Regions from separate parts of the Brumicola nitratireducens FR1064 genome, predicted to be linked through region 3. Evidence: predicted binding sites of a transcription regulator. Region 3 holds the regulator's gene; each other region holds the start of a gene.
The links. The regulator sigma-54, encoded in region 3, starts transcription at its own class of promoters, with help from an activator protein. The targets are predictions, from matches to a motif close to GTTGGCACGNNNNTNGNNT.
Positions count from the first base shown of each region.

Region 1: a site for sigma-54 is predicted at 1,822-1,840, ahead of GNIT_RS12030 (PEP-CTERM sorting domain-containing protein). Genes of this name have one in related genera too.
Region 2: a site for sigma-54 is predicted at 1,635-1,653, ahead of glnA (glutamate--ammonia ligase). Genes of this name have one in related genera too.

Region 1 covers NC_016041.1:2,785,357-2,789,649, reverse strand. Annotated here, with positions in the region: gene GNIT_RS12035 (tetratricopeptide repeat protein) at 1-1,754, shown strand, start outside; gene GNIT_RS12030 (PEP-CTERM sorting domain-containing protein) at 1,883-2,782, shown strand; gene GNIT_RS12025 (PEP-CTERM/exosortase system-associated acyltransferase) at 2,862-3,710, opposite strand; gene GNIT_RS12020 (YdcF family protein) at 3,868-4,293, opposite strand, start outside.
Region 2 covers NC_016041.1:645,683-649,975, reverse strand. Annotated here, with positions in the region: gene glnA (glutamate--ammonia ligase) at 128-1,537, opposite strand; gene GNIT_RS02765 (YceI family protein) at 2,001-2,633, shown strand; gene GNIT_RS02760 (cytochrome b) at 2,626-3,204, shown strand; gene GNIT_RS02755 (YceI family protein) at 3,246-3,857, shown strand; gene typA (translational GTPase TypA) at 4,188-4,293, shown strand, end outside.
Region 3 covers NC_016041.1:966,785-971,077, forward strand. Annotated here, with positions in the region: gene GNIT_RS04195 (HPr family phosphocarrier protein) at 1-9, opposite strand, end outside; gene rapZ (RNase adapter RapZ) at 1-898, opposite strand, end outside; gene ptsN (PTS IIA-like nitrogen regulatory protein PtsN) at 967-1,410, opposite strand; gene hpf (ribosome hibernation promoting factor) at 1,424-1,711, opposite strand; gene GNIT_RS04215 (RNA polymerase factor sigma-54) at 1,735-3,213, opposite strand; gene lptB (LPS export ABC transporter ATP-binding protein) at 3,271-3,996, opposite strand; gene lptA (lipopolysaccharide transport periplasmic protein LptA) at 3,993-4,293, opposite strand, start outside.

The DNA of each region.
Region 1 (4,293 bases), 1.8 Mb from region 3:
GAGACGCATCGTTTAACGCTGCCTATTTGTATACGAAATTAAAATTAGGGTATGAAGCCGATGTGGCCGAAACCTTAATGCAACGCGAGAGTGGCGTTGAGTCATTTCCCAATATCACGGCTTCGACAATTGAGAACTTACTTGCAAATCGCGAGTTTGATATGGCTGAAAAACTCGAACAACAGATCATTGAAAAAGGTATGAGTAGCAATACTAGTATAGCTAGGGCGTTGGTGAAGATGGGTAACGTGACTGCAATTGAAGTGGTAGAAAATGAACTTAAAGTAAACCCAAGTGCAGATAGCCTTTACACGTTGGTTTCTTATTATTTTAATAGTCAAGATTTTGAGCAAGCCAAAACATTGAGCCTTAAGTATTTGCAGACTGAGCCAAACTCTTTAATGGCGTTAAACGCTCTTATGCTATCGCACGCGAACCTTGAAGAGAATGATGAAGCCTTAGCGATAGCTGCCAAGATTCAAACACTGTCAAAGAATGAAGCTATAAGCTCAAATTTTATTGCAATACAGCAATTTGAAAACAATGATTATGATGCTTCATACAAAACACTGAGTGAATCGCTTAGCGACAATATTCTCAATGTTTCACTATTGAAAACAATGAGAACTATTAATATTAAAATTGGCGAGCCAGAGCGTTCTTTACCGTTTTTCCAGAAAGCATACGAATTTGATAATCAAGCGGCATACAAGTTTTGGTATGCGCAGGCTCTAACCGATGCAAAACTATCTTTGAAGGTTATTGAGCTTCTAAAAAATCACCAATTTACAGCAAACACACCAAGAGCAATTTGGGTGTTTTTAGCAGATGCATACACCTACAATGAACAGCATAAAAATGCCGTAAATTTGCTTGAATCTTGGGTAAGGATTCAGCCAAATGATGCCTTTGCATATATTAAGCTATTGTCTCAACCTCAAGCAAAAAGGCTTGTTCCTGGAATTTATAATTTGGTAAAAGAAGGACTTTTACGTTTTAAAGATAACGAATTGTTTAGCCTGTTCGCCGCACAATATGCAATTGACTTGGGAGATGAAGCGATAGCTAAAAGAGTATTGACAAGTATATCTCCTGAGGTGCAAAAAAGCCTGTTTTACAAAAATCAGTACGGTCGTTATTTGCTGCTGACAAAAAAGTATGACAAAGCTTTACCTCTTTTAATTGCTGCATATGAAAATGAACCCAACTTTTTTCATTTATCTCAGGTAAATAATGCATATTTGGGTATGTTACAAAGTGACAAAGCGATTGAAGCAATTAATAGTCATTTGATTAGCTTTCCTGATGATGCACTAGCTAAAATGCTTAAAGCTGACGTATTAATGTGGACAGATCCTGACGCTGCAATTGAAGAATATATGATGCTCTTACAGAAATATCCTAAAAATGCCGTAGCGATGAATAATATTGCTTGGCTAAGTTTGCAGAAGGGAGAGATTTCACAGGCAAGAAATTTTGCGCAACAGGCTGTTGATTTATTTCCAACTAACTCCAATTTTTTAGATACGTTAGCACAAACCTATTTGCGTGAAGAGAACTACAAAACTGCGCAAAGTCTTTTAGCGTTAGCGCTTAAAAATAACCCGACGGATATTAATATTTTCTTTAACTATGCGGATGCACTATATGGTGTTGGGCAAAAAGAAAACGCAGTAAGAGTACTAAAAAACATTAGGACAGTAGATCCTAAATTGAAGGTTGAAATTAATCTAAGATTGAAAAAGTACTTGTAAGGTGTCGATATTTTTTACAGCGAAATTAATTTGAAAAAAAATAGCCATTAAAAACAGCGGCTTAATAATTGGCATGAAGTGTGCTTAGACTAAATAGAGAAAGTTAATTTTAACCAAAGGATAATGAAATGAAAAAACTAGCATTGGCAGCAACTCTTGCATTAGCTTGTTCGTCGGCGAATGCAGGTGTTGTATCTGCTGCGGGTGGCGTTTATTGGGATGCACTTGCAGGTCAGCCTAACTTTGAATCGACAGTAGATTATACACAGTGGTGGACGACCACTAATACAGCAACTGGCCAAGACACTGGTGCAGGTGTTAACTCAGCGGTAGACGCAAATGCGGTTACTCCATCAATGACGAATTTGACCAGTTTACTCGGTGACAGGCCAGAGCTTGTAGGTATTGGCGAGTTCTTGATGAACACAGGAAACGGTGGTAACCCAAGCTGTTCAGGCTGTGAGTTGACGTTCAGTTTCGGTGGTATTTTTCTTGAAGATATCACAATGGAAGACACGGTCTTTGGTCCACGTTTAACGCCACAAATTAATGCTGACGCAGCTTGGTTAAATATATATTTAGATTATGACAATGCTGGTGAGTTTGATGTCTCTGCTGCGGCTACTGCGAATGCGGCTACAATCGCTACAGAGGTAGGGCAGGCGACTAACGGTACATTGTGGTTGTCTACAATGCTTGAAGAGTTTAGTTATACTCCAGATTTCGGGGCACTATTTTATGACCAAGCATTAGCTGCGGGTAGTAGCCAATTCCTTGTTGATGTTACCGGTGGAATCGCTCAGAACAATTTCCTGCCTTTTTTCAATTTGATGTATGAAGCAAATACTCGAGGATTGAGTTCAAGCTTTAGTGAAGGAAATGATCCGACGTTTTCTACCCAAAAACTATATGCATTAACTGGTGACGGAACAGTCCAAGCTGCAACAATTTCAGCTCCAAGCACATTAGCATTCATGGGCTTAGGTCTATTCGGCTTAGCTTTCGCAGCTCGCCGTCGTAACAAGTAATACTTCTTACATATTAAAAACCCGCTCATTTGAGCGGGTTTTTTTATGTCTTATTTTAACCTAAATGATAAAGAACAAATTAAAGTTCTATCTTCTGCCCATCAATATGCTCTTGAATGTTCTCTAACATAACCTTAAAGCCCTTGCTCAGATTAGAATAAAGTAAATCCGCATTGATATAGTAAGGAGCACGCTTGCCGTGGTAGTCAACAACAGGGCCTATTTGTTTAAATTTAATACCCACATAGCCCATGCTTTTTGCTAGTCTCGGCTCCATCATAACGAACGCGTGTTTTTTATCTAGTTTTAGCGCTAAGGCCGCTGCAGAGAAATAAAGCCCCACAGCAATAAAGGGAAAGCACCGCAATTCAGTTTCTGAATAAATAAATTTATTTATATTTCCAGTGGCTGCACCAATAAAATGATCTGCTTTTCTACGTCTAAAAGCGGCTGGTACTGCTAATCGTGAAATCTCGCATATTTCCGCTCTTTTGAAGTTGGTAGGCGAGAAGTTATCGTCTGTAATGGTATTCATGCAGTACTTTTCGATCGGCAGTAGCTCTCCCTCTTTCATAGGGCTAACTACTCTGACTGTGCCTGCAAATGCCTCTGAATGCACATGCTGAATAAGGCAGTATTCAGAAAACGCATCAAACTCGTCTATTTCCTGCTTGTCATCTTTAATGGGTTCAAAATTAAGTTCTTCGCAATAAACATTGTGTCTAAGTCCGTAAACGCATTGTTTTTTGTGGTGGGAGTTGGCAATCACAGGCGCTAGAAACTGAGAAAAGTGATAGCTTATTTCGTGTGCTTCCTTTAATTTTTGGTAAGAGCCCCAACTTTTCTTGATGAACGCCACAAGCTTGTTAGACCGTCTTTTTGTCACAGCGTTAGGAAAAAGTCGTTGTTGTATTGAATGGATGCTCATAAATTGCCGTCCCGTCTTATATGATATCTATACTACGGTAAACGCGATTTGTAGACTGTATGGAGATTAATACAATAGATGTATTTACATACTTTTTTTGCTGTTTAAGTAGCAGTGTGCACCTATAAAGGAGTCTTAAGTCATTGAAAAATTTTTACTATTCATTAAACCAAAGCTCAATGTTTGCAAAATAAGCGTAAAAAGCTCTGCTACTTTTTTCTATGCTTCCTAGTTGAGGTAGGCCGAAACTTATTGGCGTGTCGTTTACGTTTAGATGAGCAACTGGAATAAATACGTATTCAAATGTGGTTTGATTATCGAGCAGCGTGGATAGCCGCATTCCGTGACTTGCAGACGATACTACGGCGAGTTTGGTGAACGTTACTGTTGACTGCAGTGCATTGAGTTCTTCAGATGTCCGAGTGCCTTTTGGTATCGTAAGAATATCGCTCTGTTCAACGCCTAATGATACTAAAAAGGTCTTGGCTCGCTCTGCATAGTCGAAGTCACTTTGTTCACTAAAATCTCCGCCAGTTAGCACAATAGTAGTTGGTTTAACCTTATACATCATATAGGCATGCAC
Region 2 (4,293 bases), 320 kb from region 3:
TTTAACATAAAAAAAAAGCCTGTAAACACAGGCTTTAGTATAGATTATTATATTTAGTGAGTGCTGAGCCGGTATAGTAGGTTTATATCGGCTCCGCGTTCTAAATAATAAGCGCTTACACGCAGTTCTAAACGCTATAGTACAACTCAAACTCAACTGGATGCGTTGACATATTAATTCTTTGTACTTCAGCAGTCTTTAGCTCTATATACGCATCAATCATGTCGTCGCTCATAACGCCACCGGCTGTTAAGAAATCACGGTCAACATTCAATGCAGCTAACGCTTCTTCTAATGAACGAGCAACTTGAGGGATAGACGCTGCTTCTTCAGCAGGTAAATCATACAAGTCCTTATCCATTGACTCACCTGGATGGATCTTATTTTTAATACCGTCAAGACCAGCCATCAATAACGCAGTAAATGCTAGGTATGGGTTAGCTGATGGGTCAGGGAAACGAACTTCAATACGGCGCGCTCTCTCACTTGTTACGTAAGGAATACGAATAGAAGCTGAACGGTTACGCGCAGAATAAGCTAGCATAACAGGCGCTTCGAAATGAGGCACCAAACGCTTATAAGAGTTAGTCGACGCATTTGCGAACGCATTGATTGCTTTAGCATGCTTAATAATACCGCCAATGTAGAACAAAGCAGTTTCAGAAAGACCAGCGTAGCTGTCGCCAGCAAAGGTGTTCTTGCCATCTTTACTAATTGACATATGGCAATGCATGCCAGAACCGTTATCGCCTACAAGCGGCTTAGGCATAAAGGTTGCAGTTTGTCCGTAGGCATCAGCTACGTTGTGTACAACATACTTATAAATTTGAATTTCGTCTGCTTTCTTAACCATGCTGTTGAATTTGCAAGCGATCTCGTTTTGGCCGGCCGTCGCAACTTCGTGGTGATGAGCCTCTACAACGAGTCCCATTTCTTCCATTACTAGGCACATAGCGGCACGAGTATCGTGCGCTGAATCGACAGGTGAAACTGGAAAGTAACCGCCTTTAACGCCCGGACGATGGCCTTTGTTGCCACCTTCGAACTCAGCACCAGAGTTCCATGCAGCTTCTTCAGCATCAATTTTGAAGAAAGAACCTGACATATCAGTGTGGTAGCGAACGTCGTCGAATAGGAAGAATTCTGGCTCAGGACCAAATAATACAGTATCGCCAACGCCAGTTGATTTTAGGAACTCTTCAGCACGCTTTGCAATAGTGCGCGGATCACGATCGTAACCCTGCATAGTCGATGGTTCCAAGATATCACAGGTAATATTTATCTGTGTTTCTTCAGCAAACGGGTCCAATACTGCAGTTGTTGGATCAGGCATAAGCACCATGTCGGATTCATTTATGCCTTTCCAGCCAGCAATTGAAGAACCATCGAACATTTTACCTTCTTCAAAGAAGTCTTCATCTACTTGGTGAGTAGGAATAGTAACGTGTTGCTCTTTACCCTTTGTATCTGTAAAGCGCAAATCAATAAATTTCGCTTCGCTCTCTTTAATTAGTTCTAATGTCGACTCGATTGACATACTGTCCTCCAATAAAAAAATGTCCTTGTACAGATTTGCAGTCCATACAAATGCTAAAACTATCCTATATGCGTTCAAAATAGCTATGTAAAACTATAAGCGATATTCGTGCCATTTAGCAATCAAATAAAAAACCGCGTAAACACTGGCTTAGCCTTCAGCCGTGACAAGTTTAAAACAGCCAAACTGCACCAAAATGATCCCAATCAGACCCAATTTAGTGCAACTGCAAATAAATATGTTTTTATTGGTGCAAAACAACACTAATAAATATCGTCCAACCGCTAAAAAGTGTTGAACAATCAAAGTGACTGAAAATTTAGCCAGAAAATAAAGTTACAACACTTTTGAGCACTTTTAAGCCATATTAGCGTAATGGTATACATAAGATGTCTGACGGTCGGTGGAAGTCGCTTATGCGCACTCACCTTCGTAAAATAATCACAAAAAATGGAATGACAAAATGAATTATTTAAAAATTACAGCATTTACTATTGTTCTTAGTTTAGCGGGCTGTATCTCTTGGGTTTTTGCAAAAAGTCCCTTTAACGATATGCCAGAAGGCGAATACGTCGTTGATCTGAGCCATGCTTCAATTGTCTGGAAAGTTTCTCATTTAGGCCTGTCTAATTATGTCGCTCGTTTTGCCGATTTTGATGCTTCAATCGAGTATGACCCGTCTGATATAACCAAGAGTAAAGTCACGGCTAAAATCAACCCTATGTCAATTCAAACGGCTTACCCAGATCCAAAGAAAGAAGATTTTGATAACACACTTGCAACCGACGAAAGCTGGTTTAATGCGGGCAAATTTGCCAGCATCGATTTTATTTCAACCTCTATAAAAATGACGGGTGAAAAAACTGCAGTTATGAACGGTGACCTCACTTTCCTGGGAGTATCTAAACCTGTTTCACTTGACGTAGAATTTAACGGCGCAATGTTACGCCAACCTTTTAGTGGAAAACCAACGATGGGCTTTTCTGCCACAACAACAATAAAGCGCACCGAATGGGGCATGGGAAAATATGCACCTAACATTGGCGATGAAGTTGAAGTGATGATTGAAGGTGAGTTTGTAAAAACTGATGACTAGTGCGACCGCTGCTAAATCATTGCGCTATCATAGTCTGAGTATTCTTTTGCACTGGACCGTTGTGCTTGGTTTAGTATTTATGCTGGCAAGTGGCTTGTATATGGTCAATGCCGATATCAGTAAAGCTGACCAATACAAGCTATTTCAGCTGCACAAAGCTGCCGGCGTGATCATGCTTTGGGCATTATTTATCCGAATCTGCGTACGTATTTTCACAAAGGCACCGGGTCTTCCAAGCGCTATGTCAAATGCTAATAAAAAGAAGGCTAAGGCGGGACATTTATTACTCTATGTGGCTTTGGTGATCATGCCTTTATCCGGCTGGGTAATGGTCTCTGCAAGCCCTTTTGGACTGCCAACCTTTGTGTTTGTAGACTGGATAAAATGGCCGCATATTCCTGGGATTGCAAGAAACAAGACGGTTGAAACCGTCGCCAACAATACACACTGGATAACCGCCGCAGTTCTATTTACGCTGATTATAGGTCACATCGCTGCTGTTATATGGCACAAAAAAGCACATGGCCTTAATTTATTAAACCGAATGTGGTGGTCAAAGCACAAAGATTAATTAATCTCACAACAGCAACAAATATTTGGGAAAATAACTACATGTTAAAAACGCTTGTATTGCTTAACCTAACAAAGATCAACAGCTATAAAACAAACAAAAAAATTAAATGTGACTACTTACTTACCTTTTACTCTACATTATGTATAGCGCTTGCCTTAACGTTTGCTCCATTGGCTGCTGCACAACAGAAACTCACCTTTAGCGCTAAAGACAGTACAGTGAGTTTCGCTGGAGAGCATGTCGGCATGAAATTCTCTGGGGTTTTTAATAAATGGAATGCAGAACTTGTGTTGCCTCCTGCAGATTCACCGACAATCACAGCCACATTTTACGTTGCATCTGCGAAGACAGGTGATAGCACGTATGACAGCACCCTGCCCGAGGGTGACTGGTTTGATGTTAAGAATCATCCAAAAGGACTATTCGAAAGTGAGCAAATAATTTCGAAAGGAAATGATTACGATGTTACTGGAAATTTAACATTGCGCGGTATCAGTCAGCCAGTTTCATTCCTTTTGAAAGACAATGGTGCAACGCTATCTGCAAACTTCAGCATCAACCGACTTGCCTATAAAATTGGGTTCGAGTCTGACCCCGCCGCAGAATGGGTTAGTGAAGAAATTGATATGACTCTCTTGTTAAATAAATAGGTAAAGCTACGAACCCAGCAGATCAACAAAACACTTTGGGCCATCCAAAACATCCTCTCTCATCCTTGCGAAAGCAAGGACTTCGATAATTTACAGCAGATTCAAACAAAATAATTTTTTGATTTGCGGGTGGGTTTAGGAGGTTGCTGCCTGCGCAGGAATGACGGAGGGGATAAAAAAACTAGATTCAGTAGTGAATAATCAAGTATTTAACTATTTTTGCAGACAAATTGGCAAATTTTGTCGCTAATTGAATAATAAATCTGTACAATCCGCGCCCAACAATCCTAGGGGCTTTTTCCCTTCGTATTTATCTATTGAGAGTAAAAAATGCCTTCATCCATTGCAAATCTTCGCAATATCGCGATTATCGCTCACGTCGACCACGGTAAAACCACCCTCGTTGACAAGCTTCTTCAACAATCCGGCACATTAG
Region 3 (4,293 bases):
AACGATCATGCTGAGACTCATTCAGTGTATTTGGATCAATCTCTTCTTTTTTGCTCAACTTCAATTCACGGTGTCTGATTTGTACATCCCCATGGCTTGCACGGAAGCTATTTGCAAGCGCCTCTGCCACAAATACAGAGCGATGCTGCCCGCCGGTGCAACCTATAGCAACAGTAACATAGCTGCGGTTGTTTCTTTCTAAATGTGGCAGCCAAGTTGATATCAGGTTTTGAATTTGCCATATGAATTTGGTGACAAGTGGCTGTCCCCCTAAAAATAACTGTACCGGGCCATCTAATCCATTCAAGGGCTTTAAGTCGGGCTCCCAGTGTGGGTTAGGCAAAAAACGGGCGTCAAATACATAATCTGCATCTCTTGGAATGCCGTATTTAAAGCCAAACGACTCAAATACTAGGACTAAGTTTGCGCTTTTTTTACCTAACACTCTTTCTCGAATTAGTTCTGAAAGCTCGTGCAGTGATAAATTATCGGTGTTGATATGTAAATCCGCTTTTTCCGATACAGGCACTAATATTTCTCGTTCCGCCTCAATTGATTCGGCCAGTGATTTATTGAGTTTGAAGAGCGGGTGCAAACGTCTTGTTTCACTATAGCGCTTAATCAATACATCATCACTAGCGTCTAAATACAAAATGGTAACTTCCCAAATACTGGGCAAAAAGTCCACAATTTCGCTAAGCTCATTCGCCATTTTAGGCATGTTTCTAACATCGACGCTCACCGCTACTTTTTCGCTTTCATCGGCGAGTGCATGAGTAAGTGTCGGCAGCAAATTTACGGGTATGTTATCGACGCAATAATACCCTAGGTCTTCCAAGGCCCTTAATGCAATTGATTTGCCTGAGCCAGAGCGACCACTGATGATCAAGAGTTTCACGTGTGCAGGTCCTTTAGAGGTAGATAACAGTTATGAAACGGTGGGATAATTCACCGTGTGGTTAATTTTTACGCTAGTGCTGAAATAATTTCGTCTCTAGTAGCAGCGTTTCTTAACGCTTTTACTATGTTTTTATCGCTCAATTTTTGCGCGATAGATGAAAGCGTTTGAAGATGCTCTTGGGTTTGTTCACTGGGCACTAATAAAGCGAAAAATATATCTACGGGCTTGTCGTCTATTGCATCGAATTGGATCGGTTCTTCGCTAGTGACAATGATAGCAACTATATCCTGTATTCCTTCAATTCTGCCGTGTGGTATAGCAATACCGTTACCTATGCCTGTGCTACCCATTTTTTCGCGCGCCAACATGCTCGCAAGCACATCATTTAAATTGAGCTGTGGATTTCCCTTCACTGCAATTTCGCTGATGACTTCAAAAATTCGTTTTTTGCTTTGACACTCAACCGCACATTCAGTGCGGTCGAGTGAAATAATATCAGATATAATCATAATTCGTAGGCGACTAATGTCGTTTTGACTTTTCCTTGTGCTTTATAACTTGGCGATCTAACTTGTCAATCAGTCCATCGATGGCTGCGTACATGTCAGTATGTTCAGCGTTAGCGTGAACAACGTCACCCTTGAGATGAAGTGTTGCTTCAGCTCTTTGATTTATTTTCTCTACATTTAACACTACATGTACATTACTAATATGATCGAAGTGTCTTTCTAATCGTTCGAATTTACTGTCGACGTATGCTCTTAGTGAATCAGTAATATCAACGTGATGACCAGTTAGATTTATTTGCATAATGTTACGTCCTCTTATGAAGTCTACAGCAGACTTTTTCTTTGGTTCGACGGGGGAATCGAGAGGGACTCTCGATATTTCGCAATGGTTCGTCGAGCAACTTGAATTCCTTGATCGGCCAACAATTGCGCAATCTTGCTATCACTAAGTGGTTTGCTGACAATCTCCGCCGCAACGAGCTTTTTGATGAGTGCTCTTATTGCTGTCGACGAACATTCACCGCCAGATTCAGTTGAAACATGGCTAGAGAAAAAGTACTTAAGCTCGAAAATGCCTCTGGGCGTATGCATATACTTCTGGGTGGTAACCCTTGAAATAGTTGACTCATGCATATCGACCATCTCAGCAACGTCATTTAAAACCATTGGTTTCATCATTTCTGGACCGTGTTCAAAAAAGCCCATTTGCTGCTGAACAATACAGTGAGATACTTTCAATAGTGTCTCATTGCGACTTTCTAAGCTCTTAATAAACCATTTAGCTTCTTGTAAGTGTGACTTAATATATTGTGAATCGTTCGAATTTTTAGTGCTTTTACTGAGTGCTTCATACTCTTTATTGACGATCAGCGGTGGCAAAGAATCACCATTCAGCTCAACTGTCCAACGACCATTTTTTTTCGCAACAGACACGTCAGGAATAACGTATTCAGAATCTTTAACGGCAATTGTGCTTCCTGGTCTTGGGTTAAGCGTTTGCAATAGGCGCATTGCTTCTCGCAGCTGGTCTTCTTTCAATCGAGTTTTACGCATCAATGTGCGGTAGTCTTTGCTGCTTAACAAGTCGCTGTGTTCTGTTAACAACAGACGGGCTTCAGCCAACCAAGGCGTTGCAGGATCAAATTGGGCTAATTGCACCATTAAGCACTCTTGAGGAGTACGAGAGCCGGAACCAATAGGGTCGAACATTTGAATGCGTTTTAGAACGCATTCAACTTCGTCCAATTCAATTTCTTCGTTTTGTAAGCTATCTAAAATTTCCTCGCTGCTAACAGTGAGATAACCAGACTCATCAATTGAGTCAATTATCGCAATAGCAATAGAGCGGTCTATATCTGAAAACGGGGTTAATTCCATCTGCCAAATTAGATGGTCTTGGATATTTTCGGTGGTTTCGCCCTGAAATATGTAGTCATCATCTGCGGGGCCGTTGGATATGTTGGCTGGCGCAGACGAGGCGCTTAGATATTCTTCCCAAGAGCTGTCTAGTGGTAAGTCATCAGGAATTTGGTTGTTTTCGAGTGCGTCGTGGCTGTCAACGTTATCTGAATTCTCCGCACTGAGTGAGTTTTTATCAGTATAGTCTTGAGGTTCAGAGTCACTGTCTGAGCTGTCGTTGTTGTGTTCACTTTCGTCAATTTCTAGTAAAGGGTTGGAATCCAACGCTTCCTGAATTTCGAGCTGAAGATCCAATGTAGACAATTGTAGCAGCTTTATCGCCTGCTGAAGCTGAGGCGTCATTGTTAGCTGTTGGCTAAATTTTAACTGCAGTGAAGGTTTCATTGATGTCCTTCAGTTATTTCTAATGGTGATAAAAGCCAGTTACAAAACATGATACACCTATAATACAAATTGGTCGCCGAGATACACTTCTCTCACTTTTTGGTTACTGAGTACTTCAGCAGAGGTTCCTGATGCAATCAGCTCACCGTGACTTACAATATATGCTTTTTCACAGACATCTAGCGTTTCACGTACATTATGATCTGTGATCAACACACCAATGTTTCGCTCTTTTAATTGTTTAATGATCTTCTTTATATCATTAACAGAAATTGGGTCAACACCGGCGAATGGTTCATCGAGTAAAATAAACTTAGGATTTGCAGCTAAAGCTCGTGCAATTTCAACGCGGCGGCGCTCTCCACCGGATAAACTCATGCCTAAATTATTTCTGATATGACTGACATTAAATTCGTCCATTAAGTCGTCAGCTTCTTGTTCACGTTGATCTTTTGCCAATTCTTTGCGTGTTTGTAATATTGCCATTAGATTTTCATACACGGTCAATTTACGAAAAATAGAGGCTTCTTGGGGCAAATATCCAATGCCATGTCTCGCACGCTCGTGCATAGGTTGAATTGACATGTCTAATTGGTCAATAAAAATTTCACCTTTATCAAGCGGTACCAAGCCGACAATCATATAAAACGTCGTTGTTTTACCTGCGCCGTTTGGGCCTAACAAGCCAACAATTTGGCCTGTGGACACTTCCAAGCTAACGTCTCTTACAACTTGTCTAGCTTTGTATGATTTAGCGAGGTGTTTTGCAAACAAGGTACTCACTTTTTATTTTCCTTTTGCTTTTCCATTGCTTCTTTTGTTTTTTTCAAAGTATCGCCATCAAATACGGTCACAACTTGCTGCTGACTATCGGTGTCTTTCTGCGCCTGCCATTGCTCTTTTATAATGTTGTATATAATTGAGTCGGTTTTTATACTAAACGCATTTTGATAAAGCTCCGCATTTCCTTTTAACGTGATGATTTTAGTGGCTTTCTCGTAGCGAATACTGTTTGCTTTTGCCACCACCATTGTGCCGTCGGCCAGTTGTTGTGTGTAACTCGCTGGATTGCCTGTCGCT